Regions from separate parts of the Lacticaseibacillus salsurae genome, predicted to be linked through region 3. Evidence: predicted binding sites of a transcription regulator. Region 3 holds the regulator's gene; each other region holds the start of a gene.

Evidence for each region. The regulator HrcA, encoded in region 3, represses chaperone genes, less so after heat shock. The targets are predictions, from matches to a motif close to TTAGCACTCNNNNNNNNNGAGTGCTAA.
Region 1: a site for HrcA is predicted at 3,255-3,281, ahead of groES (co-chaperone GroES). Genes of this name have one in related genera too.
Region 2: a site for HrcA is predicted at 4,526-4,552, ahead of ACKTSG_RS11610 (Hsp20/alpha crystallin family protein). Genes of this name have one in related genera too.

What each region holds. Positions count from the first base shown of each region.
Region 1 is NZ_BAAFZI010000005.1:49,692-60,295, forward strand. Features, by position in the region: gene ACKTSG_RS03270 (ABC-F family ATP-binding cassette domain-containing protein) at 1-841, opposite strand, end outside; gene ACKTSG_RS03275 (redox-sensing transcriptional repressor Rex) at 1,053-1,709, shown strand; gene ACKTSG_RS03280 (LCP family glycopolymer transferase) at 2,015-3,094, opposite strand; gene groES (co-chaperone GroES) at 3,316-3,600, shown strand; gene groL (chaperonin GroEL) at 3,643-5,268, shown strand; gene ACKTSG_RS03295 (hypothetical protein) at 5,464-5,736, shown strand; gene ACKTSG_RS03300 (DUF1827 family protein) at 5,772-6,128, shown strand; gene ACKTSG_RS03305 (APC family permease) at 6,404-8,239, shown strand; gene mutS (DNA mismatch repair protein MutS) at 8,969-10,604, shown strand, end outside.
Region 2 is NZ_BAAFZI010000052.1:2,589-13,192, reverse strand. Features, by position in the region: gene ACKTSG_RS11630 (ABC transporter ATP-binding protein) at 1-493, opposite strand, end outside; gene ACKTSG_RS11625 (ABC transporter ATP-binding protein) at 493-1,542, opposite strand; gene ACKTSG_RS11620 (ABC transporter permease) at 1,556-2,566, opposite strand; gene opp3b (oligopeptide ABC transporter permease) at 2,566-3,495, opposite strand; gene ACKTSG_RS11610 (Hsp20/alpha crystallin family protein) at 4,022-4,456, opposite strand; gene ACKTSG_RS11605 (iron-sulfur cluster biosynthesis family protein) at 4,618-5,004, opposite strand; gene ACKTSG_RS11600 (S1C family serine protease) at 5,510-6,892, opposite strand; gene ACKTSG_RS11595 (MBL fold metallo-hydrolase) at 7,088-7,879, opposite strand; gene ACKTSG_RS11590 (two-component system regulatory protein YycI) at 7,910-8,707, opposite strand; gene ACKTSG_RS11585 (YycH family regulatory protein) at 8,719-10,080, opposite strand; gene walK (cell wall metabolism sensor histidine kinase WalK) at 10,070-10,604, opposite strand, start outside.
Region 3 is NZ_BAAFZI010000001.1:181,033-191,636, forward strand. Features, by position in the region: gene dnaK (molecular chaperone DnaK) at 1-737, opposite strand, end outside; gene grpE (nucleotide exchange factor GrpE) at 891-1,454, opposite strand; gene hrcA (heat-inducible transcriptional repressor HrcA) at 1,468-2,514, opposite strand; gene hemW (radical SAM family heme chaperone HemW) at 2,681-3,826, opposite strand; gene ribF (riboflavin biosynthesis protein RibF) at 3,826-4,767, opposite strand; gene truB (tRNA pseudouridine(55) synthase TruB) at 4,754-5,674, opposite strand; gene rbfA (30S ribosome-binding factor RbfA) at 5,829-6,176, opposite strand; gene infB (translation initiation factor IF-2) at 6,239-9,070, opposite strand; gene ACKTSG_RS00930 (YlxQ-related RNA-binding protein) at 9,093-9,395, opposite strand; gene rnpM (RNase P modulator RnpM) at 9,392-9,697, opposite strand; gene nusA (transcription termination factor NusA) at 9,707-10,604, opposite strand, start outside.

The DNA.
Region 1 (10,604 bases), on a different contig from region 3:
CGACGAAATCTTGCAACTTGTGAATTTCTTCTTGTTGCTTTTCGTAAGCTTTCCACGCCAATGCCAAGTTGTCGGCTTTTTGCTTCAAGTAGCCAGAGTAGTTGGTTTTGTAGTGGATCGACTTGCTTGGCGTCAGTTCGTAAAGTTCAGAAACGACATGGTCTAAGAAGTATTGGTCATGGCTGACAGTCAAGATCGCGCCAGGGTATGTTTTCAAATAGCCTTCCAGCCATGTCAAGGTTTCAATATCCAAGTGGTTAGTCGGTTCATCCAAAATGATCAAGTCGTGATGTTCCAACAGTAACTTTGCCAACGCCAAGCGGGAACGTTCACCACCAGATAAATTGCCGATGGGCTTGTCATAAGTGGTGTCGTCAAATTGGAAGCCGTGCAACACTGAGCGGATCTCTGCTTGATAGCCATAGCCGTTTTGGGCTTGGAAGTCATGTTGGATCTGATCATATTGGCGCATAACTTGCTCATATTGCTCAGGGTCTTGGGCCAAAGCTGGGTCGGCGATCTGCGCTTCTAAAGCGTGCATCCGCTTTTCCATGGCGATCAGCGGTTCAAAAATTGTCAACATTTCCGCAAAAATGGTGCGGTTAGAGTCCAGTCCAGAGTCTTGGGCCAAATAACCGATGGAAATATTCTTGCTGGTGGTGACTTGGCCATAGTCCGGCGGGTTGATGCCAGCCAAGATCTCCAGTAAAGTGGTTTTCCCGATCCCGTTGGGGCCGACTAAGCCGACGCGCGATCCGGTTTGGATCTCCAGGTTGATCCCAGTAAACAAGTCGTTGCCGTCAAAGGTCCGTCCGACTTGTTGGGCCTGCATAATGATCACAGTGATTACATCCTTTTCTTCAGAGTTCTAGGTAACAATATAACACATTCGTTAAAGCTGTTTTATTCTGGGTTGTGAATTTTTTTGCGCAAGTCAAGGGAATTACTTGCGTTAGTTGCGCAAAGCGGTTACTATCGAATGGAAAGCATGAACGGTGATTCACAAAAGTTTCGCGCAATGCTGAACAAATTCTCAGGAGGTTTAGTACCCAATGGCAGAAACGATCATTCCAAAAGCGACTGCAAAGCGTCTACCCTTATATTACCGGTATTTGACGTTTTTAGCGAATGCAGGTACCACCAAAATCAGCTCAACTGAGTTATCAGAAGCCGTGAAGGTAGATAGCGCCACGATCCGCCGCGATTTTTCCTATTTTGGCGCTTTGGGTAAAAGAGGTTATGGATATGATGTCGCGTCATTGATCACCTTCTTCAAGAAGATCTTGAATCAAGATCGCCTGACCAACGTCGCGTTAGTTGGGGTCGGCAATCTCGGCCATGCGCTGTTGAACTACAACTTCCGCCAAGCCAACAATATTCGCATTTCTGCAGGCTTTGATGTCAACCCAGAAATCGCAAGCACCATTCAAAGCGGCGTGCCGATCTATCCGATGACGGAACTGGTCAAGCAACTTAAAGACCAACAAATCGAGATCGTGATCTTGACGGTGCCAACTGATGCTGCCCAAGCGATCACGGATGATCTGGTCAAAGCTGGCATCAAAGGGATCATGAACTTTACGCCGTTGCGGATCTCGGTGCCAAATTATGTCCGCGTTCAAAATGTGGATCTGGCCACAGAATTACAAACGCTGATCTACTTTTTGGAACATTATGGACCAACGTTGCAAGAAACCGACAAACAGTAAACTAGCTGTTCTTGGTGCCAAGTCGCAAGTTGCGGCTTGGCACCTTTTTGCGTTGGTGGCAGGCACTGGTGTAAGAATGAGCAAACAAAATAGGCTAATTGTGCAATAAAATGTCAAAGTCCGACGATCAGTCGGGTGAATGCGCATTTTGTGCAATCAAATGATCGCTGTGTGCACACTAGTACAGCTTGCAAATGTTGTATTATCTGACATTGGTACACTGCACCCCGCTAGACACACAAACGCCTTTGCGAAGTGATCTTAAAAGGCTGAGATCACCAAGCAAAGGCGTTTATTGATGAAGCCTATTGCAGTTCTGGGTTGTAAATGGTGTAGGTTTGATCAACATTGGTGTTCCAAGAAAAACCACTGTTCATCGCATTTTCCTTCACGTTTTCGTTGTTGATGGTTTCTGAAGGCAAGCCTAAAGCTGCGCGCAGTTGATCGGAAACTTTTTGGATCGCGTCAGTGGACGGGATCTGATAATCCAAGTAAGTGTCATACAAACTGGAGTAAACGTTGGCCGATTGGCCTTGCAAGGTGCCAGTGGAAATGTTTTTGGTGGCTGAGCGGTAGTTGACGAAAATGCTTTGCATGTCATCGAAAGTCAAGTTGGTTTGGATATTAGACGAAACAGTATCCAACAATTTGGTGAAATGCGTCAAACTATTCAACGACACGGCTTTTTTCAAAATGGCTTTGATCACTTGTTGTTGGCGCTTTTGGCGGCCGTAGTCACCTTGAGGATCTTCATGGCGCATTCGCGCATAAGCCAAGGCCCATTCGCCATTGAGGTGCATTTTGCCTTTGGTGAAGTGTTTGTTGTTGGAATGCGAATCATAATAGGAGAATGGCACATCGACATCGACGCCGCCAACGTCATCGACCACTTTCTCCAAGCCGCCCATGTTAATGGTGAGGTAATATTTGATCGGCACATTGACAAGCTTTTGCACGGTGTTGACCGCCATGTCTGAGCCGCCAACGTTATACGCAGCATTGATCTTTTGCATGTTGAAAGATTGGGTGCCGATGAGTTGCGCCACGGTGTCGCGAGGAATAGAAACTAACTTGGTGGTATGTTTTTGCGGATTGACTACCGCAATGATCATGGTGTCAGAATTACCTTTGTAAGTCCGCCCCAACGCGCCGGTATCCACGCCTAACAATAACGCCGCAAAAGGTTTTTTCTTGGCAATGTCAGTGGCGACTTTTTGGGTTTTTAAGCCAGAGTAAGTACTGTTGATGGCATATTTGGCTTGACTGTAAAGCCTCAAGCCATAAGCGGCAGCAGAAAAAATCGCGACCGCTAAGATCAACCCCAGCCATTTGTGCCAAGGCTTATTTGCATGTGGTTGTTGCCGGCGTGAACTTCGCGTTTGCATAGTCGGCCTCCTTTACGTTGTCACTAGTGTACCGCGTGGCAGGACATCTTTGAAAGTCCCAAGGGTTTATTTAAGAAAATTGAAAATTAGCACTCTCAATACAATATTGCTAAAAAAGGCTTGCATTCTAACTTAAAACTAGTTATAGTAGCAGTTGTGGTTAGCACTTAGGAACTAAGAGTGCTAAATAAATTATACCAATTATTTATGGAGGGATTGCCTTGTTAAAGCCTTTAGGAGATCGCGTTATCGTTCAAGTTGTTGAAGAAGAAGAACAAACTGTTGGTGGGATCGTATTAGCCAATAACGCCAAGGAAAAGCCGCAATCAGGCAAAGTCGTGGCAGTTGGTGCCGGCGAGCGCACACCAGAAGGTAAAGTGTTAGCCCCTAGCGTCAAAGTTGGCGACGTCGTGGTTTATGACAAGTATGCAGGTTCTGAAGTGAAGAATGACGGTGAAAAGTACCTGGTCTTGCATGAAAAAGACCTCATGGCCATCGTTGACTAAAAACGTTTTGATCAAAAATAATTTATGAGGTGAATGATACACATGGCAAAAGAAATTAAGTTCTCTGAAGACGCTCGTCGTTCGATGCTTGCCGGTGTCGACAAGCTGGCAGATACAGTTAAAACCACGCTTGGCCCGAAAGGCCGTAACGTGGTTTTGGAAAAGTCCTATGGTGCTCCTGAAATCACTAACGATGGTGTGACCATCGCTAAAGGCATCGAATTAGAAGATCACTACGAAAACATGGGTGCTAAGTTAGTCGCTGAAGTGGCCACTAAGACCAACGATATCGCTGGTGACGGCACGACGACTGCCACGGTTTTGGCCCAAGCCATTATCCGCGAAGGCATGAAGAACGTTACTGCCGGCGCTAACCCTGTGGGCATCCGTCGTGGGATCGAATTAGCTACCGACGCTGCCGTTAAGGAATTGCACAACATTTCCCACATCGTTTCTGGCAAAAAGGAAATCGCTCAAGTCGCTTCGGTTTCGTCCGCCAGTGAAGAAGTTGGCGAATTGATCGCCGACGCCATGGAAAAAGTCGGCAACGATGGCGTCATCACCATTGAAGAATCCAAAGGCATCAAGACGGAATCTGATGTGGTCAAAGGGATGCAATTTGATCGTGGCTACTTGTCTCAATACATGGTCACTGATAACGACAAGATGGAAGCTGATCTGGACAACCCATACATCTTGATCACTGACAAGAAGATCTCCAACATCCAAGACGTTTTGCCATTGCTGCAAGAAATCGTGCAACAAGGTAAGGCCTTATTGATCATTGCCGACGATGTTGACGGCGAAGCTTTGCCAACCTTGGTCTTGAACAAGATCCGTGGGACGTTCAATGTCGTTGCCGTTAAGGCGCCAGGCTTTGGCGATCGGCGCAAGGAACAACTCCAAGATATCGCGACGTTGACCGGTGGTACTGTGATCACTTCTGACCTTGGGTTGGATCTGAAAGACACCAAGTTGGAACAATTAGGGACTGCCAACAAAGTTACCATCACCAAAGATAAGACCACGATCGTTGAAGGCGCCGGCGACAAGGCCGCTATTGACGAACGTGTCGCGATCATCCGCAAGCAGATCGAAGAAACCACGAGCGACTTTGATCGTGAAAAGTTGCAAGAACGCTTGGCTAAGTTAGCCGGTGGGGTTGCAGTGATCAAAGTTGGTGCGGCAACTGAAACTGAACTCAAAGAACGCAAGTACCGCATTGAAGATGCTTTGAATGCCACTCGCGCAGCGGTTGAAGAAGGTTACGTGGCCGGCGGTGGTGTTGCTTTAGTTGACGCCATGAAGGCTGTTGCCGCCCTTAAAGAAGAAGGCGACGTTCAAACTGGGATCAACATCGTGCTGCGTGCCCTTGAAGAACCAGTTCGTCAAATCGCCATCAATGCTGGGCTTGAAGGCTCTGTCATTGTTGATCGCATGAAGAAAGAAGCAGTTGGCTTCGGCTACAACGCCGCGACTGACACTTGGGAAGATATGGCCGCAGCCGGCATCATCGACCCAACGAAGGTGACCCGTTCTGCCTTGCAAAACGCCGCTTCTGTTGCCGCTTTGATGTTGACGACTGAAGCCGTCGTCGCTGACAAGCCTGACGAAAACGCCGCTACTGCACCTGCCGCACCTGCTGCTGGCATGGGCGGTATGATGTAAACCATTTGATCAATTGATCAAATGAGGCTTGATCCGACGTGACAGACGATCATTGTGATCGTTTGTCACGCCGGATTTTTTTATCATCCAAAACATGGGCAAGGGAAGTTTTCCAGCGTTTTGTTTGCGCTGACAAGGCTTCTAGGTGTATATTGTCGGCATACCAGCGAATTGTTGGATCGGGGGAAAAGCACCATGTTCAAACACCATAAACCAGATATTCAAGTCCTGGCCGCATTGACGGCGGCGATCACCGTCACCAAAGCTTGGCCACAAGTTCAGCAGTTGTTGACGGCTTTTACCAAAGAGTATCAACAAGGCAAAGTGTCACCCATTGGCATCGGCGTATTTTCGCGGCGCATTTCCCATGTGATCTACACGCGTGATTACCAGGTGCCCACCGAACTGTTGACCTTGTTGTCACTGCTCAATCAATCCAGCACCCCAGTTGACCCCAGTTGGTCATAGCGATGTGTTACAATTAGTTTAAAGGAGTGATTCCGATGAAACTGATTGAAAACCCAATTCGCTTAAATGCGAGTTTGCACAAAATGTTGCCTTACACCATGCGCTATTTATTCGGCCAACATAATGGCACCGTTAAAACATTTCGCTTGTACACGCTAGGTTCCGTGCATGTTCATTACGTCGAAGGCTTTGCCAAAACCGACGTGATCTTGACGCAAGAGACTCGGCAGATCAAACAAGCTGAGATCGATTTTATCGTGGACAAGTTGTTTACTGCAGATCAAAAGGCTCAGCTTAAAATCGATGATGAAGCCAAAGCCCGAGTGGAAGCCAGCGCGAAGCGGAAATTACCATTCAAAGACATCGTGATCATTGAATTGGCTAACGCGTAACCGCAAAATAATCCCGTCGAACCAACCTTGTTGGGGAGCAGGATTTTTTTGCGCTTTGAAAGCAGCAGGATTTTTTTGCGCCATCAAGGCGGCAGGATTTTTTTGCGCCTTGAAAGGAAATAACCATCAAGACGTGCCGATTTCATTTGCGAGATCGCCACTTTTACTAGCACCGAGAGCCAATATTTTCAAGCCCGTGCAAAGTCTTTATAGCTTTTCAGAAACTGGTGCGCTAGAATAGCATCTGTTTGATTTTTTGAAAATGGAGAAATGACATGCCTCATTTAAAACGCTTTTTAGTGGGCAAACCGCTTAAGTCTAACGAAGAAGGTGGCCAAAAGCTCGGTAAATTCAAAGCTTTAGCCATGCTTTCTAGTGACGCTTTGTCTTCTGTGGCATATGGGACCGAGCAGATCGTTTTAGTTTTGACCACACTGTCAGCCGCAGCGATTTGGTATTCTTTGCCGATCGCGGCTTTCGTGCTGATCTTGCTGTTGGCGTTAACGTTATCGTATCGCCAGATCATCCATGCTTATCCATCTGGCGGTGGCGCTTATGTGGTCGCTTCTGAAAACCTCGGCCAAAATGCTGGATTAGCTGCCGGTGGGTCGTTGTTGATCGACTACATGCTCACGGTGGCGGTTTCTGTGTCTGCTGGGGCAGAAGCGATCACGTCTGCGATTCCAGCTTTGTACGGGCACCAAGTGGTGATCTCAATCGTGATCATCGTGATCTTAGCATTGATGAACTTGCGCGGGATGAGTGAATCCGCGAATTTCTTAATGATCCCGGTATACTTGTTTGTCGTGTCCATCATCGCCATGATCGTGTGGGGCTTTTATCAGATCTTGACCGGCCAGATCCCATTTCACGCGACCCAAGTCGTTGGTGGCGTGGTGCCTGGGATCTCCATGGCGTTGATCTTCCGCGCATTTTCTAGTGGGTCCAGTTCTTTAACTGGGGTCGAAGCGATCTCCAACGCGGTGCCATTTTTCAAAAAGCCGCGGGAACACAATGCCGCGTCGACATTGGCGATCATGGCCACGATCTTAGGGTTCTTCTTTGCTGGTATCACCTTTTTGAACTATTGGTACGGCATCGTCCCAGTGGCCAAAGTCACAGTGTTGTCTCAAGTCGCCGCCAAAACTTTTGGCAACGGCGGGTTCATGTATTATTTGATCCAGTTCTCGACCGCGTTGATCTTGGCGGTCGCTGCCAATACCGGTTTTTCCGCTTTTCCGGTGTTAGCGTACAACTTAGCCAAAGATAAATATCTGCCGCATATGTATATGGATCGCGGCGATCGGTTAGGCTACTCGAATGGTATTTTGACCTTGGCAATCGGTTCTGGTTTGTTGATCGCACTGTTTCAAGGCTCAACGGAACGCTTGATCCCGCTTTATGCAGTCGGTGTGTTCATTCCGTTTACCTTGTCGCAATCGGGTATGATCCGGCATTGGTGGAAACGCCACACCACTGAAAAAGGCTGGCTGGGCAAATCCATTGCCAACTTCTCTGGGGCGTTGATCTCGTTTGCCATTTTGGTGATCTTGTTTGTTTACCGCTTGCCTGATATTTGGCCATTTTTCATTATCATGCCGCTGTTGATCGTGGTATTTTACAAGATCCACACCCATTATCAAATGGTCGCCGCCCAATTGCGCTTGCCTGAAGAAGTGATCAAACACGAATACTCCGGCTCAACGGTGATCGTGTTAGTCGGCAATGTGACGCGGGTGACGCGCGGGGCGTTGAACTACGCGCAAACCATTGGCGACTATGTCATTGCGATGCATGTGTCCATGGACGAAAATCCCAACAAGGAACATGAAACGCAAGACGAGTTCAAACGCGACTTCCCAGATGTGCGCTTTGTCGATGTGCATTCGTCATATCGCTCGATCACTGGCCCGACGATCCGCTTTGTGGATATCATCGCCAAAAATGCCGCCAAGCGCAATTTCACCACCACGGTATTGATCCCGCAATTCGTGCCGAAGAAACCTTGGCAAAACATTTTGCATAACCAAACCAATGTGCGTTTACGCACGGCGTTTGCTTCTCGGGAAAATGTCATCATCGCCACGTACAGTTATCACTTGAAACGCTGAGCGCACTGGCGCCTGCCGCAATCCGGCAGGCGCTTTTTTGTTGGCGGCCGAAAATCTGAAGGCTCCGGTAAATTGGCGCCACTACGGAAAACTGGCCAAGTTGCCGTGCGGCCGGCTTCAGAAATCGGCACAAACCGCCGATGTTCTTACGCCTAAGTTTTGAACCAGCACAAACCGCTGTTTCAAAACTTGCCGGTGAGATCTGCGGATGCCGCCAAAACCCGGCGTCATCCTTGATCTCACTGTCACGGCAATTGGTCAGTTTTCCTCCGTTATGCCAATTCACCTCCGCCTTCAGATTTTCTTCGTTGGCGGTGGGAAGTGATCGATCGCCATGTCGATAGTTGAAATGAAATATTGGGCTTCAGGTTCTCTGCGTTGAAGCTAAATGCTGGTAATGTCGGCCTAATGTTTCACGAACCTAGATATTAAGGCAGATTGATCGAATTGCGTGGTAATCCCTAGGGCGTTTGAATTTGGGACGGAGGTTGGCCAGTACTGCCATAGTGAGAACGCTGTTGGCGATCTATCGCCTACAGCGTTCCGCAAGTCGAGATCCGGCGGGTGGCGAGCGTCGCGAGACATCCCAGCTAGCTCGGCTGAGGACCCTCATTATGGCAGTACTGGCCAGCCGGAGTCCCAAATTCAAACGCCCGCCTTCAGGAGGTCATGCGTCACCGAGGCAATAATGCTACAATAGATGCAGATATTTTAAGGATGGGTGAAATCATGCCGCACAAGACACAAATGACACCGATGATGCAACAATACCAGGCAATCAAGGATCAATACCCTGATGCCTTTTTGTTCTATCGCGTTGGTGACTTTTTTGAATTATATAACGATGACGCGATCAAAGGCGCGCGGATCTTGGAGCTGAAGCTGACTTATCGCAGCAAATCCACCGCCAATCCTATCCCGATGTGTGGGGTGCCGCATCACGCGGTGCAAGCGCCGATCGAAACTTTAGTCGATCAAGGCTATAAAGTGGCGTTGTGCGAACAAGTCGAAGATCCGCGCAAAGCAGTCGGCATGGTCAAACGCGAAGTCACCCAACTGATCACGCCTGGGACCATTTTAGACGTCAAGCCTGGCAAGGCCACGGAAAACAACTACTTGTCTGCTGTGTTGCCAATTGGCGACGACTATGGGTTTGCGTACACGGATCTGTCCACAGGCGAGTTGAAAGTCTCGCGTTTGCGCAACCAATTTGCCGTGCAAAACGAACTCGCCGCGTTAAACACCCGCGAAATCGTGGTGCCCACAGATTTAAGCGACCAAGATGCCGAGTGGCTTGGTAAAGACCGGCTATTGTCACCACAAACCGTCAGTGCGCCAAGCGCCGAAGCTAGCTATGTCAGCCAAGACTTGAGCGACCCTAAAGAAGTCCAAGTGGTGGTGATGTTGATGCAATATTTGCTCACCACCCAAAAACGCAGCTTGGCGCATATTCAAAAAGCCGTGGCGTATCAGCCGTCGCAGTTTTTGGATATGGATCTGGATGCGCGGGTCAACTTAGACATTTTGAAAAACTCGCGCACGGGGCGTAAAGCCGATACCTTGTTGGCAGTGGTGGATGAAACCAAAACTGCGATGGGTGGGCGGCTGTTAAAGCAGTGGCTGGATCGGCCGTTGCTTGACCGCAAGGCGATCAACGCGCGCCAAGATCAAGTTCAAGATCTGTTGGATCATTATTTTGAACGCAGCGAATTACAACAGCGCTTGACGCAAGTATATGACTTGGAGCGCTTGGCTGGACGAGTATCGTATGGCAATGTCAACGGGCGCGATTTGATCCAGCTGCAAAATTCCTTAGACCAGATCCCAGGCATTCAAGACATTTTAAGTCAGCTGGATGATGGCGCGTTTGCCGACATGCGCGCCAAACTCGACCCAGTCAGCGATGTCGCCGATCTCATCCGCCGCTCGATCGATCCTGAAGCCAAGCTGTCGATCACTGACGGCGGCGTGATCTTAGCAGGCTACAATCAGCAGCTGGACACTTACCGCGATACCAATCTCAACGGCAAAAAGTGGATGGCAGAACTGGAAGCCCATGAACGTGAGATCACAGGTATTCGAACGTTAAAAGTCAACAATACTTCCGCAGCTGGTTGGTTTATTTCCGTCCCGAATGGTAGCTTAGATAAAGTGCCTGAAGACCGTTATGAACGCAAAATGACCTTGACGAACGCTGAGCGCTTCACCACGCCAGAACTCAAAGAAAAAGCGGCGTTGATGTTGACGGCGCAAGAATCTGCGGCAGGCTTGGAATATGACTTGTTTCAAGAGATCCGCGAACAAGTCAAAGCGCAGATCGCGCGCTTGCAACAACTCGCCGCGTTGATCGCCAGTTTAGATGTCT
Region 2 (10,604 bases), on a different contig from region 3:
CGATACGCTGGCGTTGACCACCAGAAAATTCATGCGGGTATCGCGTGGAGTGATCGGCGTTTAACCCAACTTCTTCCAGTAGTTCTGCGACGCGATCATCGCGTTCTTTTTCAGACTTGACCAAATGGTGAATGTCCAAACCTTCTGCGATGATATCTTTGACTTTCATCCGTGGGTTCAAGCTGGCGTAAGGATCTTGGAAAATCATTTGCATTTGCCGACGAAATTCCAACATTTCCTTGGAGCCGTTTTTCAGCTTGGCAATATCTTTGCCTCTAAACAATACTTCCCCACTAGTTGGGTCATACAAGCGAATGATCGCCCGCCCAGTAGTGGTTTTACCAGAACCAGATTCCCCAACTAAGCCCAGGGTCTCGCCTTCGTAAATATCAAAAGTCACATCTTGGATCGCTTTGACTTCGTTTTTGCGTCCGGCGTTAAAGGTTTGGACCAAGTCTTTGACTTGAACCAAGACTTTCTTCTTGTCAGCCATTAGTCCGCCTCCTTAGCTGGGTGCTTTGCTGCCCAGATCTTCCAACGACGCTGAATCTCAGCTGGTGCTTCCACTTTGGGTGCATCTGGATGCAACAGCCAAGTGGCCGCGTAATGCGTTGCTGAAACCTTGAAGAATGGCGGCTCTTGTTGCGTATCGATTTGCATCACAAAAGGATTACGTGGCGCAAATGCATCGCCTTTTGGTGGATCCAACAGATCAGGCGGCGTGCCTGGAATGGCAAACAACCGATCACGCTTCGTTTCCAGCGTCGGCATCGCTTCAAGCAAGCCCCAAGTGTAAGGATGCTGTGGGTTGTAGAACACTTCATCCACATCACCGTATTCAATGATCTTGCCGGCATACATGACTTCAACGCGATCCGCGATCCCAGCCACGACCCCGAGATCATGGGTGATGAAAATGATCGCCGTATCGATTTTGGTTTGTAAGTCTTTCAACAAGTGAATGATCTGGGCTTGGATGGTCACATCAAGCGCCGTTGTAGGTTCATCAGCGATCAAGATCTTCGGATGGTTGATGATGGCAATCGCAATGACGATCCGCTGACGTTGGCCGCCAGAGAATTGATGCGGATAATCGTTCAAGCGGCCTTCTGCGTCGTTGATCCCAACAAGTTCCAAGGTGCGCACGGCTTCTTTCATCGCCGCTTTTTTGGAAATGTCGTTGTGTAACAATAACGGTTCAGCAACTTGTTTACCGATGGTCATGGTGGGATCAAGTGACGTCATAGGATCTTGGAAGATCATGGCGACATCGTTACCACGCATGGCGTTCATTTCTTTTTCACTTTTTTTGAGAATGTCATCGCCTTCAAGTAAAACTTCGCCTGAAGTGATGCTGGCGTTATTGGCCAACAAACCCATGACCGTCCGCATGGTAACGGACTTCCCAGAACCAGATTCCCCAACGATTGCTAAGGTCTCACCTTTGTCTAAGTGAAATGACACATTGCGGATCGCATGGACCGGTCCAGCAAAGGTGGCGAAGTCGATGGCTAAATTTTTAACATCTAGAATTCTATCCATTTTCGACGCCTCCTTAATGCGAGCTCTTCGGATCGAAGGCATCACGCAAACCATCAGCTAATAAGTTGAAGGCTAACATCAACACGACGATGACGATGGCAGGATATACCAGCAAGTAAGGTTGCGTTTGTAAGGCTTTTTGCCCATCATTCAGCAACGTCCCTAAGCTGGCAGTTGGTGCAGGCAAGCCGATCCCGATGTAAGACAAGAACGCTTCAAAGAAGATCGCAGTTGGGATCGTGAACATCGTTTGAATGATGATCGTGGAGCTTAAGTTTGGCACCAAATGCTTCAACGCGATCTTCCAACTAGATTCGCCTAAAGTCCGCGCCGCCAAAATGAACTCTTGATCTTTGAGTTGCAACGTTTGCGCCCGGATCAAACGCGCCATGGTGATCCAGCTGGTGATGGCGATAGCGACAATGATACTGGTCATCCCAGGTCGGAACACCAGCAGCATCAAGATCACGACAACCAAGTTTGGCACAGAAGAAATGATTTCGATCACACGTTGCATGATGGTATCAACCATCCCGCCTTTCCAGCCGGAGATGATGCCATAGCCCACGCCGATCACCAAATCAAAGAACGTGGCGATCACAGCGATTTCCAAGGAGATCCGTGTGCCGACAAAGATCCGGCTCAACAGATCACGCCCAAGGTAATCTGTGCCTAAAAGGAAATAGGTTCCATTGGGCACATGGTTTTGGGCGTACATATCAACGCCGCCTTGTTTCCCATTAAAAAACGGAATGTTCAAATTGCCCCATTTCGGTGGCAAGTAAGTGTAGTTCAGGTTTTGCGTGTTTGGATTGTGTGGTGACACAAACAAGGTGATGATCGACACTGCAAAAATGAAAACTAAGATCCAAAAACTGATGACCGCAGCTTTATTTTGCTTTAAACGCCGAATCGCATCTTGCGTAAACGTTAACGCCGGAGTGGCGATTTTTTCTTTTTCGTCGGCACTGACATGGGCTGGCTTGAACGCGTCAGGCGACAGTTTGAGTTTAGAATCTGCCATTAGTTAGCCTCCCCACTGAGTCGGATCCGTGGATCAATGAATCCGTACAAAATATCAACGATCAAAATGACCACCGTTAACATGAAGCAATACATCACGGTAAGGCCCATGATCACCGGATAGTCGTTAGTCGTGATGGACTTAACGAACTGTTCGCCGATACCAGGGATGGCAAAAATGTTTTCCACAACCATGGAACCAACCATTAAGTCGACCGCCATTGGGCCGATGATCGTGACGATCGGGATCATGGAGTTACGCAGCGCGTGGCGAGCCACCACTTGCCACTTAGAATCACCTTTAGAGCGGGCCAGTTCGATATAATCAGAACTGAGCACATCGACCATTTCAGTCCGCATGAACCGCGCGGTGTTGGCCAATGGTGCCATCGCCAACGCTAACGTGGGTAACACTGAACTGGAAAAGCCGTCTTCCCATAACGCGACTGGTGCCAAGCCCCACTTGTAAGCGACGAAGTATTGCAGTAACGCCGCAAACACGAAGTTTGGAATCGAGCGACCAATAATGGCAAAAATCGTGGCCACAGAATCGACCCAAGTGTTTTTGCGGATCGCCGCAACAGCACCTAACAAGATCCCCAATAAGGTCCCGACGACCATGGCTTGAGCACCAAGTTGCAAGGACGGGCCAACACGAGAAGAGATCAAGTAAGACACCGTTTGGCCGGTGAACTGATAACTGGTCCCAAAGTCGCCATGGGCCACGCCTAAAATATAAACCAAGTATTGCTGCCAAACCGGCTTATCCAACCCATATTGGGCTTTCAATTGTGCGATTTGGTCTGCTGGGATCTTAGGGTTATTGAATGGTGTCCCTGGAAGCAGCTTCATCAAAAAGAACGTGATGGAAGCAACTAAGAACAAGGTGAGAATCAAAAACCCGATCCGCTTCAAGACATATTTGACCATGGAAATGACTCCTATCTGTCTAAGATAAACACGCGCCGCCAACGATCACGATGACGGCACTGCCTTGTGGATCAACAACATGTTACAGGTAATGCGCCGGTAGCCGCCACGACCCAACAATGGCCGTATTGGCTTAATGGTCATACTTTACATTAAAAACGCATTAAAGTAAATAGGAGTCTCCCCATTTAAGCGGAAAAATTTGCCAAGCGATCAAACCAAAGTGTTTTTTTCTCCACTCATAAAATCGCTTCGATCCCTTTGATACCGCGCAATCGGCAATAATCTGGTTTCCCATGGTTTGCTCATATTCGTTATTTGGAAGACAGAAATCTGCAACTGTCTCGAAAAAAATTTCTTTGTTCGAAATACAAATGTCCACCACTGATGAGCAACCTGGCGCAAATTTGCCCTTTTTTCAACCGGCTGCTCATCATATCCACAGAGTTGCCTGCCAAGCGCGCACACGCAAAAAGCGCCGCGACAGATCTGTCGCGACGCTTTTTGTAAGCATGACTGAAATGAATTACTCAATATCGATTTGGTGGTTAGCTTCAGCGGTATCCGTCAGCTTTGGCAAGTTGATCGTCAACACGCCATCCGTGTATTGGGCCTTGATGTTGGCTTCATCAACATTTGGCAACCGGAAGCTGCGGCTCATGGCGCCATAGCTGCGTTCGCTCATCAAGGTGTTGCCGTTTTTATCTTGATGGTCATTGAAATCAGACTTGGTGACTGAAACGCTTAACACATTGTCTTGGTAGTTCAACTTGATGTCGTTTTTATTGATGCCTGGCATATCGACTTTGGCGATATAAGCATCGTCAGTTTCATTGATGTCAGTCTTTAAGCTTTGTTCACTGCCGCTAGAAGGTAAGAAGCCATCAAAGAACCGACGCCCCAAAGTATCAAAGAACGGATCCTCTAACCAGTCATTACGACGTACAACTTCATTAGCCATAAAACAGACTTCCTTTCTTTCTCAGTGGTTCTTGCCACCTCTTGTTTACATAATATACTATAGTCGCTTTTAGCACTCTCGTCAAGAGAGTGCTAAAACTTTTTTGAAAAAAATTTGTGAGCGTCAAATACCCGCTCACAAATCCTGGTCACAATGCAGTTTTAGCAGATCTTGTCGCCCATGTTAGCTTGCATTTCAGCCGTCAACACTTGCGGATGGCTCAAGTTCACAGCGCCATCTAAAATCCCAGAATCATCACGTAATACCAAGGAGGCTTGTTGGAAATCCAACACCAGCCCATGGCCTAAATACATTTCTTCTTCATCCCCAGTGGTCAGCGTCAACTCACTGTCAGTGTTCAACGAAATGTCATAATCGGCATCAGCCACTGGACTGGCAACAATTTGAAACTTATTGCCGATGGCACAGGTGCCACCAAGTTGCGAATATTTGCTAGAACCGTCGTCTAATGCCAAAAACAAATGTTCTTGTTCCGTCGTATGATCCTTCAGATATGCCAATGCTGCTGGTTTGATCGTAATGTTCATAACGGGCCTCCTGTCGGTTGTGCACAACTCATTTACTAACATAAGTATAGCAAATTACCCACAACTTGTCAATCATGCACACCCATGCACCAATCATCCCCACCGGTTATCCACACGAGGGTATGTTCGCCCCCTAAATCTGGTGTCGAGCTTTTTTCATGACACCAGATGACTGGGACCAAAAAATCAAGGGAATTATTTTACCCGCATGCTTATCCACAGCCTTCGTTTTCGCAATGATTCCATTTTTAGGCGCTGTAACCCGCGCCAGATCAGGCCGTACAGACGTTCGAACCGAACAAAATATTCTTTATCCACAGGTTGTTCACATCTTGGGGAAAAACTCACCCACACCCTTTCAGCCTAGTTATAAACAGTATCCACAGACTTATCCACAGGTGGCATCGGTAGTTATTCCCAACCACTATCCACACTTGACAAATTTATCCCCGCGATTTCCACAAAAAACCCCAGCAACGCGATCGCGCGTTGCTGGGGTTCAAACTTAGTTGGCGTCTGACGTATCACCACTAGACAAATTATCTGTGGTTTCAGTCAGCTTAATGTTCATCGTTTTCTTCGTGCCTTGGTGATAGTACGTGATCTTCACAGTATCGTTGACACTGTGCTTATATAACGCAGTGCGTAAGTCGGCGATGCCGGTGACTTTGTCATCCCCAATGCCGACGATCACATCATATTTGGCTAAACCTGCCGCCTTGGCCACCGAACCGCTAGTGAATCCTGCCACCACGGCGCCACCAGTGACACTGGTTGGTAGCTTCAACACAGATTGTTGCTGACTGGCAGTGACACTAGACAAGTCGCGGATCTGAACGCCTAAAGCCGGCCGAACGACTTTGCCGTTTTCGACTAACTGGTTGATGATCGATACTACTTCGTTACTTGGGATCGCAAAGCCCATCCCTTCGATCGTAGCGGTTGATGAATCGGAGCCAGAACTAGACAACTTCATTGAGTTGATGCCGACCACTTGGCCAGACAAGTTGATCAACGGCCCGCCAGAGTTCCCGGAATTGATCGCCGCATCAGTTTGGATGACGGTTTCTTGGCCAATGGTTTGATTGGTATCTTCATCAGTCACATCCACTGTCCGGCTGGTCGCACTGACGATCCCTTGAGTGACTGACGAGGCGTATTGTGAGCCTAAAGGCGACCCGATCGCCAAAACAGTTTGCCCAGCTTGTAACACACTGGAATCCCCGAAGCTGGCAACGGTCGTCACTTTATCTGCAGAAATCGACAACACCGCCAAGTCAGTCGTCGCATCGGTGCCGACTTTTTTCGCGGTGACTTTGGTGCCATCAGATAAAATGACTTCTAAGGCGTCAGAATCTTGCACCACGTGGTTGTTGGTGACGATATAGGCTTTGCCGTCTTTTTTCTGATAGATCACCCCAGAACCTTCTGAATATTCTTCAAGATCGGAAGAATCAGAATTACGCGATGATGATGACTCATTGCTGTTGCCATTGGTCGAATCAGACCCAGAATCGGACCCAAAACCATCACTGCCAAAATAATCACTCCAGTCATCTAAGCCGCTGGAGGTGCTTTGGGCTTTTTGCAAGTTGACCACCGATACCACGGCCCCTTTGACTTTCGCCGCGGCAGTGGTGCTGGAATTGGATTCTTTTACCGCCACATTGGCCACTTTAGTCGTGCCGGCTTTTTGGGTGCTTGAGGTGACACCTAAGCTTGATTCTGCGGCATTCTTCAACCCATAGTAGGCGGCGCCACCGCCGACACCACCACCGATCACTGCCGCAACCACGGCAACGATCGCAGTTTGTTTCAGCGAATTGCGAGGCTTTTGTGGTTGTTGGTCAGGTTGTTGGTCCTGAAAGTTGTGTGATTGATTATCCATAACCTTATCCTCCAATCGAATCGTTTTGCTTACACTACCAATATTACAAAGTGGATTTGATGATTTTATGAAGTTTATGCGCAAAAGTCCTGAAACCGGATCACCCAAGCAAAGACAAAGCGGCTTGACCAACTGGCCAAACCGCTCCTGTGGTTACTTTAATTATGCAAGCTTGCCGGCACTGCGGTCAACTTTTTACACCGTGAACATCGCATCGGCGATCGCCGGGTCGGTATCATAAATATCAAAATCTCGACCTACTGGTAAACCTTGTTCCTTCAGCATGTTGGCGACAGTGATGTGGGCCAACGCTTTGATGTTGTTGTGCGGAGACAAATGTCCTAAATATACGCGCTTGGTGCGGGTGCCGATCACATCCATGATCGCATTGGCGCCATCTTCATTGGACAAATGCCCAGTATCGCTTAAAATGCGCTGCTTTAACGGCCAAGGATAAGGCCCCATGCGCAACATTTCCACGTCATGATTGCACTCCATGACATACGCATCAGCGTCGCGAATGGTGCCAGCAACGCGATCAGACACATACCCGGTATCGGTGACAATGGCAAATGCTTTGTCATCATGATGCACTTGATAAAATTGCGCTTGCGCGGCGTCATGCGATACCGCAAACGATTCAATATCCATGTCGCCTAAGCTCAAAGTTTTGCCTGGTTCAAAGACTTTCACCTGATCCGCAGGCAAGTTGCCGATGGTTTGTGGCAAAGCTTCCAACGTCAACTGATTGGCATACAACGTGATATTGGGGTAGCGCCGCGTCAACACCCCGACGCCTTTGGAGTGATCGGTATGTTCATGCGTTAAAAATAAACTATCGACATCTTTTAAGTCACGGCCAACACTTTGCATCAAGGCTTGTAATTTTTTGCCAGAAAAGCCGGCATCGATCAAAATATGATGTTGGGGCGTTTCGATATAAGTTGCATTACCTGAACTTGAGCTCGCCAACACACTGACGCGCATACCAAAATCTTCTGTCACTGAATTAATCCTCTATTCCTCATTGGCGCGATCTTTCATCACCGTTTTGGTGATCGCATTTAACTTCTTAATCGTAACACTTTTGGCCCCTTGATTTTGCACACCAACAAACCAAGTCGGCACATAAACCGTACTGCCTTTGGTATCTAGCAAATAATTATACGCCAGCTCGACCCACTCGACTTTGGCCCCGTTGGCAATTTCGTTGTCTTTATACAACGCCACCACCGCGTCCCGCGCTGACGTCAGCTCGACATTACTTTTCAGCACTTGCATTTTGGCAATGTATGTTTGCTTATAAGCCACCAGCTTGTTGTTATTGATCGTGAAGCTGATCTGGGCGCGCTTGTCATAGATCTTGTGGCCTTGGATCTGTTGGCAAAAAACATAAGTATTGCTCGTCGATAAACTTTCCGCATATTGGTACTGATTGCCAAACATCACGTTACTTGACACTTGCAACCATTTTTTCAAGGTGGCCACGGCATTGGTTTTTTTCACCACGATCGGTGAATTCAAGGTGCTGGTCAACGTCCCGTTGTCAAAACTCAACGTTTGGCCGATCAACTGCTCGCGATTATTGTACAAAGCGGTATTGCCTTGTGACGCCAAATACCCGCCAGTGGGGATCTTAGTCGACAAGCGTGGCAATTTGATCTGATTGCGTTGAATATCGGCAATGATCTCGCCGGTAGTCGATTCACTTACCGCTTGGTCGACGGCTTGGCTTTGATAGAAGCTGATCCCTAAGAAAATATTCACCGCGGCAAATACGATCAAAAAGATCCATTCGATCCGTCTAAAATCCATGGGCTCACCTCCTATTGTTGTTCATGCGTGGCCACGACGGCAGATGCTGAGGCTTGTTTATCAGCGCTTGGCCCCAACCACTTGGTGTAGCGGCGATAACGCCCACCGATCTCAACAAAATATGTCGGTGTTAATGTCACCACTTGTGAATTCTCATCTTGCTTGGCCCAATGATACCCTAACGCGATATCTTCAATGGCTGACTCAGCATACCCCACATTCGTGATGTGCGCGATCACCGCTTGTGTGGCAGGCAGCGTAACTTTGGCTTGGGCGGTTGGGATCGGTACCGTTAAATTGTTCGTGGAGAAAAACATTTGTCGACCAGAATCCGTATCAGCGACTGTCACGCGCCCATAGTAATCTGGATTAAAAATCGGCAGACCTTGGGCCACTGAGCGAAACGTCACCATGCGAGTGACTTTGTTGTAGTGATAATAGCGCATGCTATTCATCCCCAACAGATCCAAACTGCTCAAAGCGGTGTATGACTTTTGCAAATTGCCAGCCAACGAGGCATCCTTATTGGTCGCAGACGCATCATCAAATTGCATCACTTGGGTATCTTGATTCAACGTCAAACGGTAATCCGTTCCTGCCGTATACACGGTATCAGACCCTAATTCCCGCGCGTCGACGTTACTGGTTTGCGCCGATGGGATCAATAACGACACATAATGGTTGGCGGATTGTTGATCCAACAAGTACACATATGGTTGCACTTGAATTTCGTCGCTAAAGTCTGCCACTTGGCGTCCGTTGCTTAAGCGCAACTCCTGCACAGCAAAACTCGTTGCCGCGTCTGCGTCGATTTGTGCTTGCAACTTTTGTGTCGAATTATTTTTCAACGTCGCCGTGTGAATGGTGCGGGTGCGGTCATTGACTAACACCAACGAATCTTGATGAGCACTTAAGTTGATAACGATGCGGTTGAAGGCAAAGTTAGCCACTTTTTCGCCGGATTTAAACCAATTCCCATTAAACAGTTGGTAAGCCACATTATCTGGGTAAACCAGTTGCAACGTGTCATTGCTGGCTAACAGCGCGTTATATTCGCTGGCAGTCAGTTTGCCGCCTGCAGTGACGGTTTTGAGTTGCCAGTTTTTCACCGTGGTATGCAACGCGGTGATCACATCTTCATCTGGGGTGAACAGCAACTGCTTGGTGTTGGCATGTTGATAATACGCTTGCGTCGGCGCCAACACCGTGCCGATTTTTTTAGTGGCATCAGTGTCAGATTTGCTAGTGACGGTGACTGCCGCTTGTTGATGGCCTAACCGCGAAGGATTTTGCCAGATCAACCACGAAAATACTAAACTCAAGGCGATCATTAAGATCAAGCCGATGCGTAACAACCAACCACTAAGCTTCATCCCAATCATCTCCTTCGTCTAATGGTTCATAAGGCAAAGAGATCGAGAAGGTACTGCCTTTGCCTTCTTGTGAGTCGACCCAAATGCGCCCGCCTAACGCTTCCACAACTTCTTTGGAAATCGCTAAGCCCAATCCGGTACCACCTTGTTGCCGGGAGCGGGCTTTATCCACCCGATAGAAGCGATCAAAGACTTTGCTGATATCTTTTCTCGGGATCCCTAAGCCTTGGTCGCTGATCGATAAGATCACATGATTGTGCGTTTCGACCAAACGCGCCGTGATCGTGCCGCCATCTGGCGAATATTTGATCGCATTGTTCATGATATTGTCGATCACTTGCATGAACTTGTCTTGATCGACTTCCACCCATAAATCGCGCTTGGTGATCTCACGTTTGATCACATAGTGCTTCTTAGGGCTGGTTGGCAGGGGTTGAACGCGGTTATTATCTGATCCAGCGGCTTCATTGTCCGTTTTGAACATCATGTCAAACCGATCCAAAATGTAGTTGAAGAACTCATTT
Region 3 (10,604 bases):
CCAGACAAGTCCTTCTTAGCCTTTTCTGCGGCATCCTTTAAGCGTTGCATGGCCATTTTGTCTTTGGACAAATCGATGCCATTTTCAGCTTTGAATTCGTCAACTAACCAGTTGATGATCTTGTCATCAAAGTCATCCCCACCTAAATGGGTATCCCCGTTAGTGGACAATACTTCAAACACGCCATCGCCTAATTGGAGAATGGACACATCAAATGTCCCACCACCAAGGTCATAAACTAAGACTTTTTCATCAGCGTCGCCTTTGTCCAAGCCATAAGCTAAGGCAGAAGCAGTTGGTTCGTTGACGATCCGCGAAACGTTCAAGCCGGCGATCTTACCAGCGTCTTTAGTCGCTTGACGTTGGGAATCGTTGAAGTATGCAGGTACCGTGATGACAGCATCAGTCACGTCTTCGCCTAAATAATCTTGGGCAAAGCCTTTGATGTATTGTAAGATCTGTGCAGAGATTTCTTGAGGGGTATAGTTCTTGTCACCGACTTTAACGGTGTAACCTGCTTCACCCATGTGCCGCTTGATGGACACAATGGTATCTGGGTTGGTGATGGCTTGGCGCTTGGCCACTTCACCAACTTGGATCTCGCCGTCTTTAAAAGCGACGACAGAAGGCGTGGTACGGTTGCCTTCTGGATTCGTAATGATCTTTGGTTCGCCACCTTCAAGCACCGCAACAGCGGAGTTGGTGGTCCCTAAGTCGATCCCAATAACTTTACTCATTGTTCTACCTTCTTTTAAAATTGATTAACTGATTAAATAAGCTTCAATTGCTCAAAGCTTGCCGACTGTCACCAACCAGACGCTTGGTTTCCAGCCAAGCTGAAGCAAGCACAACCAAGTGCCGACTTCAGCTTGACTGGAAACGTTGACGCACTAGTTAGCCACAACCACCATGGCTGGACGCAAGACGCGATCTTTCATTTTGTAGCCAGCTTGTAACACTTGCACGATCGCATCTTTGGGATGATCATCATCTGCGGGAACAGTTTGGATCGCCTGATGCATTGTCGGATCAAATGTCCCATCAGTGGGGATCTTTTCGACGTGGTTTTCCTTTAAGGCCGCTTCAAGATGGCTGTATACCATTTCGACGCCTTTTTTCAGCGGATCGGTATCATCAGTTGCTGAAGTCAACGCCCGTTCCAAGTTATCTAACACTGGCAGTACGGCTGTGGCCAACTTTTGGCCATCATATTGCAACAAGGTCGCCCGCTCTTTTTTGAAGCGATTGTTCATGTTGCTGATTTCTGCAGCAGCGCGCAAATACTTATCTTCAAATTCGTCGCGTTCTTTTTGCAAGGCCTTGACGTCAACTTCTGAGGCGTTGACTTGTTCATCAAGGTCGGCTTTCATTTCCGCTTCGATTTCATCTTTCAATGATGGTTCAGCATCAGATTGAGTCTCTTTTGGTTTTGGTTCGTCTGCTTTGTCTGCCATAGCGGCCTCCTTGTCATTGATCAAAATGCGAATAATAATCGGTCAGCCGCTTGGCGAGCTCTTCGCGAAAGGCATCGAGCAAGCCGATCATTTTCGAATACGGCATTTGCGTCGGTCCAAGCAGCGCGATGACCCCAGTGCCATGATCGCCTACCGAATAACTGGCAGTGATCACTGAAAGATCATCCAGCACATCTGGGGTCAACTCTTGACCCAAATGGACTTGCACCCCTTGTTTGGGTGAAACCGGGCCGATCAGCTGATTGATATCGCTGGAATCATCGTCAAACAAGCTGAAGATCTGCTTGACGCGGCGCACGTCAGAATCATCCAGATAATCCATCAGATTCAACCGTCCGCCAACATAAAAGCGTTCTGCCGCTGCTTGTTTCAAGACACTGCCAAAAATGTCTAAGAAGCCATCAGGACTGGACATATATTGAAACAACAATGCTGGCACATCATTGGCCAACTTACGCGCCACTTCAGCCAGCGGCAAGCCAACCAATTGGTCGTTGACGATGCGGATCGCCTTTTCCACTTCTTCGGAATCGACTTCACCTGGCAAGGTAAACAGCTGGTTGACCACATTGCCATTGTTGGTGACTAAAATCGCCATCACCTGATGATTGCCTAATGGCACCATGCGAAAACCGGTCAATTTGAGTTGCGCAACTTCAGGGCCCAAGGTGATGGCCGTGTAGTTGGTCAAGTTGGATAAAATGCGCGCCGACTGGGCGACGATCTCATCCATTTTGTAAAAGTGGCCACCGAAACCTTGCTGGATCGCGGCGATCTCGGCAGGTTCTGCCTGCGCCGGTTCGACTAAGTTGTCAAGGTAATAGCGGTAGCCTTTGGTCGAGGGCACGCGCCCTGAACTACTGTGCGTCTTGGTGATCAATCCGGCTTCTTCCAACGCAGCCATGTCATTGCGGATCGTTGCCGAACTGACATGGATCGGCAACTCTTGCATCAAGGTCTTAGACCCGACAGGCTGATTGGTTTCAGTAAACGATCGGATGATCTCTTTTAAGACGAGCAGTTGGCGTTTCGTCAACATATTGCCACCTTCTTCTTAGCACTGAACACCTATGGAGTGCTAACTAACAATTACTATACTAGCAACCCCCATTAGCATAGTCAAGGGTAGAGTGCTAAAAAGTGCAGTTTTTCCCATTAAATCGGGCTTGAGACCGACTCGTCCTCAGCACTTGATCCATTTGCGATCAAATCAGCGGGTCATCCAATAAGAATTGTTGAAAGACTTCATTGCCTAAAAACATCCCTTGGTTGGACAAGCGCACTTGATCGCCGTTAAGTTCAACTAAACCTTGTTGGCGCAAGTCATCCAGCAATTCACCGTACACGTCTTCGATTCGTAAATGAAATTTATCAGTGAAACGCTGACGACTGACACCGGCGCGCGTGCGCAATCCTAAAAACATTTCTTCTTCGATTTGTTCTTCTAAAGGCACCAAGTGATGTTCGATCACTGGCAACTTGTGGTCATGCAGTGGCGCTAAATATTGTTGGATCGGGCCAAAGTTGTGATAGCGATCGCGCCCTAAATAACCAAACGCCCCAGCGCCAAACCCAAAGTAATGCGCATTTTGCCAATAAAGCAAATTGTGTTGGCACTCAAAGCCTGGCTTGGCGAAGTTAGCGATCTCATATTGTTCGCGACCGTTGGCATGCATTAAATCAATGGCATCTTGATACATATCAGCTTCAACATCTTGACTGGGCAACGTCAACTTGCCTTTGCGCATCAAGTTATAAAAAATCGTTTTGCGCTCTAAGATCAGCGAGTACGTCGAATAATGCGGCAGCTGCAACGCTAAGGCTTCGCGCAAACTGTGCAAGAAATTATCTCGGCTTTGGCCAGGCAAGCGAAAGATCAAGTCGATGGACAAATTTTCAAAGCCGACTTTGTGGGCATTGTCGATTGCTTGATAAACGTCTTTGACCCGATGGATCCGCCCGATGCGCTTTAAAATGGCATCGTCAAAACTTTGTACCCCAATGGATAAGCGGTTGACCCCATTGTCGTGCAGGACTTGCAGCTTTTGGGTATCTTGTAAGTCGTTGGGATTAGCTTCAAAGGTGAATTCGCCATGATCAAAATGCAAGATCTCGCGGATTCCGCGACATAATTGATCCAATTGCTTGGGGGTCAAAGTCGTGGGCGTGCCGCCGCCAACATACACAGTTTCAATGGGTTCGTTGGGATATTGTGGCATCACCAGTTGCATTTCTCGCAGTAACATCGCCACATAATCATCCACTGGCTGGCCTTCAATGAAGACTTTATTGAAATCACAGTAATAACAAATATGCTCACAAAACGGAATGTGGATATAAGCCCCTGCCATTAGTTTGCCTCTTTTTCAAGCCATGCTAGCGAATGCGTGCGATCCATTTGAAGCTGATCGATCAGCCCTTGCGCGCCATCAAATTTCACTTCACCGCGCAAATAGTGCAACCATTTGACCACGACTGGTTGGCCGTAGATATCCGCGTCAAAATCAAACAAGTTGATCTCAAGCGTCACCGCCCGGCCGGCACCAAACGTCACATTACGGCCAACTGACGCCATGCCTGGTAGCCACTGGCCGTTGACTTGCATCATCACGGTGAAAATGCCGATGCCAGGCAACCTTTCAGCATTTGGCGTGTCGATATTGGCAGTGGGGAAACCAAGCGTCCGCCCACGCGCTTCGCCATGCACCACCATGCCTGTGGTTTGATAATCATATCCTAATAAGCGATTGGCCAAATCGACATCGCCTTGATCCAAAGCTTTGCGAATGCGCGTCGACGAAATTTTTTCACCATCGTCTAAATGTGCAGGTACTGCAATGATCTCAAAGCGGTTTTGGGCAAACTCAGGAAGCGTATGCATGTTGGCGATGGCTTTTTTGCCATAAGTATAATCAAATCCCGCCACCACCACTGCCGCGTTCAAGCCGACTAAGTACTGATCGACAAATGCTTGCGGCGCCAAGCTGGCAAATTCAGGCGTGAAATGCACAAAATATAGCACATCGACACCAAGCATCGCCATTAAATCGATTTTGCGGGCACGTGGCGATAAATACTTCACTTCATCGGCAGGTTTGTGTTGGTAGATCACTGCCGGATGCACGTCAAACGTCATCACCGCCAAAGGCAGATTTTTGGCGTTGGCCACTTGTTTGGCTTGGGAGATCACCGCTTGGTGCCCACGGTGCACCCCATCAAAAAAGCCCAAGGCTAAGACTTGTGGGTGAGCGGGTTTGGTGACAACTGGCGGGTGAATATCAATGACTTGCATCTTCGGGACTTCCTTCGTTAGTTAAATACATCACATCTGGACGATATAAGGCGTCGGCTTGTTGGTACACGGCTTTAAGCACACCTTGATAGGTCAAACCGACTTTTGCAGCAGTTTCTTCCAATTGTAAAAAGCGGCCGTGTTGCACCCGATCCCATTGATCAGCTGATAAGGCCACCAATGGCAGATCCCCATAAGCGTATTCGATCGGGCGTAAATGTGCCGCCACAGCTTGCGGCGCCGTTTCTGGGGTCAAGTCGCGCAGATCAAGGGTCTGCGCCAAGGTAAAGCCGCCACTGGCAATACGAGTCAGTTGACTCATCACTGCTGGCACTGCGAGCTTGTGGCCGACGTCAACCGCTAATGTGCGAATATAAGTCCCTTTAGAAACTTGCGCTTCAAAGGTGAACTTTTGCACCCCAGCTTTAGCGTCAAATACCACGTCGCTGGTCCGCTTAAACGCATAAACCGTGACTTGCCGACTGGGCCGCTCAACAGTTTCACCTTTGCGGGCATACTCATACAAGCGCCTGCCGTTGACCTTAACTGCGGAAAACATCGGTGGGATCTGCGTGATCGTGCCAGTCAAGCTGGCCAAAGCGGCGTCGACTTCAGCGGCTTCAAAAGGCGAACTAAGATGCACCCGCTCGACTTCGGCGCCATCAAGGTCTTCAGTTTCTGTCGAAAAGCCTAACGTCACTTCGCCGGTGTAAGTTTTACCTAGCGCCATCAACGCCGGCACGCCTTTGGTCGCAGCGCCTAAGGCAATAGGCAATACCCCATCGACACTGGGGTCGAGGGTGCCTGAGTGGCCGATTTTTTTCATATGGATGAGGCGTCGCAATTGTGCGATCACATCAAAGCTGGTCATGCCAGCTGGTTTATATACTGGTAAAATGCCGTCCATGGCAAGCCCCTCCTTTTCAATTCAACGCCTTTCATTATACAAGAAATCCCCTTCAGACACCACGCCACCTCAAAAGCAGCCGAATTTGAAACGCGATCGTCACTGATCCCACACAAAAGGGGTAAGCCATGACTGGCTTACCCCTTTTTGCTGGTTATTGCTTTTTCTTCAGATCTGCCAATAATTGATCGATCCGAGAGCCATATGCCACAGACATATCTTGCTCGAATTTGATCTCAGGCGTTTTGAACAACTTGATGCGTTGGCCGACTTCTCGGCGGATCAAGCCAGTGGCCTTATCTAAGCCAGTTTGGGCATCAGCGATCTTCTTTTCGTCATCGGAAAGAATGCTGAAGTACACTGTGGCTTCTTGGAGGTCGCCGGTCAGCTTGATGCCGGTGATCGTCACACCTTGCACCCGCGGATCGTTGACATCTTTTAACAAAATGTCGTCGATCTCACGTTGGATCTGGGTTTCTACCCGACCAATACGATGCTTCATAGGTTTCTCCTTGTTAAGTTCAACACGTGACCGTGATCACGTTGAGTTGCGTTGATCAAAGCTTACTTCACCGGAACTTCTTCCATGGTGTAAGCTTCGATTTGATCGTCGACTTTGACGTCGTTGTAGTTGGCAATGGTCATCCCAAATTCAAAGCCGGCTTTGACTTCCTTGACATCGTCTTTGAAACGACGCAAGGAGCCCAATTCGCCTTCATGGATCACGATACCATCACGGATCAAGCGGACTTTCGAATCACGTTTGATGAAGCCAGAATCCACATAGCCACCAATAACGGTGCCGATCTTGGAAACGTTGATGGTTTCACGCACAGTGATCTGACCGGTGACTTTTTCTTCAAAGGTCGGGTCAAGCATCCCCTTCATCGCCGCTTCCACTTCGTCGATCGCTTTGTAAATGACCGAATGCAAGCGGATATCAACATCGTCAGCGTCAGCTTGTGCTTTGGCTTGTGGTGTTGGACGCACGTTAAAGCCGATGATGATGGCATTTGACGCACTGGCTAAGGTGACATCAGATTCATTGATCGCCCCAACGGCTTGATGGATGATGTTGACGCGAACGCCTTCAACTTCGATCTTCTTCAATGAACCGGCGATCGCTTCAACAGAACCTTGGACATCGGCTTTGATGATGACGTCAACTTCTTTAAGTTGACCTTCCTTCATCGTTTCAAACAAGTTGTCTAAGGTCACATGGGCATTGGATTGACGTTCTTTGTCAAGTGCCCGCTTAGCCCGTTCTTCACCAGCTGCACGCGCCGTTTTTTCATCATCAAAAACGACAAAGCGATCAGCAGATTGTGGCACGTCGTTTAACCCAGTGATTTCCACTGGCATGGCCGGAATGGCTTCTTTGACCCGACGACCACGATCATTGGTCATCGTCCGGATACGGCCATAGGTATTGCCGACAACCACAGGATCGCCGATGTGCAACGTCCCTTGTTGGACCAAGACCGTGGAAACTGGGCCGCGACCTTTATCCAAACGAGATTCGATCACCGTACCAACGGCTTTTTGATCAGGGTTGGCTTTGAGTTCCAACACATCAGCTTCCAACAAGATCATTTCCAGTAATTCGTCGATGTTTTTGCCGTATTTGGCCGAAATTTCAACGAAAATGGTGTCGCCACCCCATGATTCAGGGATCAATTCGTATTCTGCGAGTTGTTCCATGACATGTTGCGGGTTAGCACCTGGCTTATCGATTTTGTTGACGGCCACGATGATCGGCGCTTTCGCCGCCCGGGCGTGGTTGATGGCTTCAATGGTCTGAGGCATCACACCATCATCAGCAGCGACGACTAAGACGATGATATCAGTGATATCAGCACCACGCGCCCGCATGTTAGTGAAGGCCGCATGCCCTGGCGTATCCAAGAAGGTGATGACGCGATCATTCAAGCGGGTTTGGTAAGCCCCGATGTGCTGGGTGATCCCACCGGCTTCGCCTTCAGTGACATGGGTATGACGTAACTTATCCAGCAAGGTCGTTTTACCATGGTCAACGTGCCCCATGATGGTCACGACTGGTGGCCGAGATTGCAAGTTATCGGTGCTAGTGGTTTCTTCTTCAAAGACTTTGTCCAAGTCAGTGATATCTTCTTGGACTTTCTCTTGCGCATCGATGCCATAATCAGTGGCGATCAATTCAATGGTGTCTTTATCCAAAGATTGGTTTTGGTTGACCATCACACCAAGCATAAACAACTTCTTGATGATCTCAGCTGGTTCGCGATGCAAGATCTTACCCAGATCTTGCGCGTTCATGCCGACAGTGTAAACCAAGGTCTCTGGTAACGGACGATCTTTACGCTGTGGCATTGGCTTTTTCGGTGCAGATTGTTGCTGACGGCGCTTGTTTTTCTTGTTGCGACGGTTATTACGGTTATAACCATTGCCGAAGTTATTGCGGCCGTTGTTACGCCCACCACGGAAGTTATTGTTGCGACCATTATTGTCGTTGCCTTGCGGTGCCGATTCAAAATGGTTGCGCGCTGGCCGTGGTGCTGAAGTTGCTTGCTGTGGTGCAGCAGGCTTGGCAGTCGCTTGTGGGCGACTGTTTTGTGCAGGACGGTTATTGGCAGCCGGGCGCGCATTGTTGTTCGGACGGGCATTATTAGCTGGACGTGCTTGGCTAGTGTGAGCAGCAGGTTGTTGCGCTTGTTTTTGCGCAGCTTCTTGTTGTTGACGCTTAGCGGCTTTAGCAGCTTGTTGCTGTTTTAATTGTTGGATGAACTTTTCGTCATTGCCAGCAACTGGACGCGGTTGTGAGTTAGCGGCAGTGGCGCGACCAGCACGTGGCATTGGACCAGTTTGTTGATTGCGATCATTGCGACGGTTGTCACGATTGCGGTTATTGTTTGGCCGGCTGTTATTGCTTTGACCATTGCGGTCGTTAGAACGGTTATTGGCATTATTCGTGCGGTTATTGTCACGATTGCCATTTTGTGGACGGGCGCTGTTTTGGTTGGCGTTGCGCGCTTGACCACCGCGTTGGTTTGGCTGTTGGGCGGCATGGGGCCGACGAATAGCCGACTTGGCGATCAACGTCTTGCCATCTTTGGTTTTCACGCTGGCATGATGCGGACCAGGTGCAGGTTGCGCTGGCTTGACTTCAGCTTTAGGCGCTGCAGGTTTGGCTTCAGCTGGCTTGGCTTCGGCTTTAGGCGCTGCAGGTTTAGCCGCAGCCGGCTTGGTTGCTGACTGGCTACTGGTGCCCATTGCTTTGCGTAATGTCGCTTCTTGCGCTGGTTCCATGGTCGATTGATGACCTTTAAATTCGATGCCCGCCTTCGCAGCTGCTTCAATGACAGCTTTTGATGGGACATTCATTTCTTTGGCAAATTCATAGACTCGTTTTTTGCCCATTTCTTCACGCTCCCTGTTTAAGTTAGGTGAGCAGCTTTATCAGCTTCTTGGCGAAACCTTGGTCTTGCACAGCCACTGCTGTGCGCGGTGCACCGATCGCATCGCTGATGTCCAACTTGGTGAACACCGAAACGATCGGGACCTCATAAAAGCTACTTTTATCAGTAAATAATTTAATCGTATTGGCACTGGCATCACTGGCGACAATGACTAATTTGGCACTGCCATCGCGAATGGCGTTGATCACGAAGCCTTCGCCCATCGTGAGCTTGCCAGCACGGCGCGCTAAGCCTAAAAGGTTAGCGGCTTGTTGTTGTGGGGTCATTTGCTTTGGTCTCCGAAGAGTTCCATGCGGGCTTTTTTGTGGTCCACGTACGCAAACAACTCATCATAAAATGCCGGATCGACAGTCAGATCAAACGCTTTGTCGATCACTTTTTTGGCTTTGGCTTGAGTGATGGCTTCTGGACGTAATGCCACATAAGCCCCACGTCCTGCCGCTTTGCCGGTGGGATCGATAGAAACAGTGCCGTCAGCGTTTTTCACCACGCGGACCATTTCTTTTTTAGGAAACATGTCACCACTCAGCAAATCTTTACGCATTGGGATCTTGCGAACTTTTGCCATGATGGCCTCCTATTCTGCTGAATCAGTTGAAGCATCTTCAGCTGGTGCCTCTGGCGTTGTGGCTTCGGTAGCTTGATCATCAACTGGCGCTCGTGTTTGGGCGGCGGCTTGATCATCTTCAGCAAATTCATCATCATCGACGAATTCAACTTCAGATTCTGGCTTGATATCGATCTTATAGCCAGTCAATTTTGCCGCTAAGCGGGCGTTTTGGCCTTTTTTACCAATGGCCAAAGACAATTGGTAATCAGGCACGATCACTGTGCAAGAGCGATCGTTGTCTTCGTCGTTGAATTGCACGGCGATGACTTGAGCCGGGTTTAAGGCGTTGGCAATATAGTCGACTGGGTCTTCTTCATATTGCACCACATCCATGTTTTCGCCAGACAACTCGTTAACGACTGCTTGCACCCGCGCGCCTTTAGGACCAACTGTTGTGCCGACTGGGTCAACACTTGGGTTGTTGGACTTCACAGCGATTTTGGTGCGGTCCCCAGCTTCACGAGCAATGCCAGCAATTTCAACGACACCGTCAAAAATTTCTGGCACTTCTTGTTCAAACAAGCGCTTGACTAACCCAGGGTTGGTTCGAGACACGAACACTTGCGGGCCTTTGGTCGCATTTTCAACTTTGGTCACATACACTTTGATGCGATCATGGGCTTCGTAGTGTTCGTTAGGCATTTGATCTTGCTTGCCTAACACGGCTTCGATCTTGCCTAAGTTGACGTAAATGAACTTGTTATCCCGGCGTTCGACCACACCAGACATGATTTCTTCTTCATATTGAGAATATTCATCATATACGATGCTACGTTCGGCTTCCCGCACGCGTTGCATGATCACTTGCTTGGCAGTTTGCGCGGCAATGCGACCAAAGTCTTTTGGCGTTACTTCAAAGCGGATC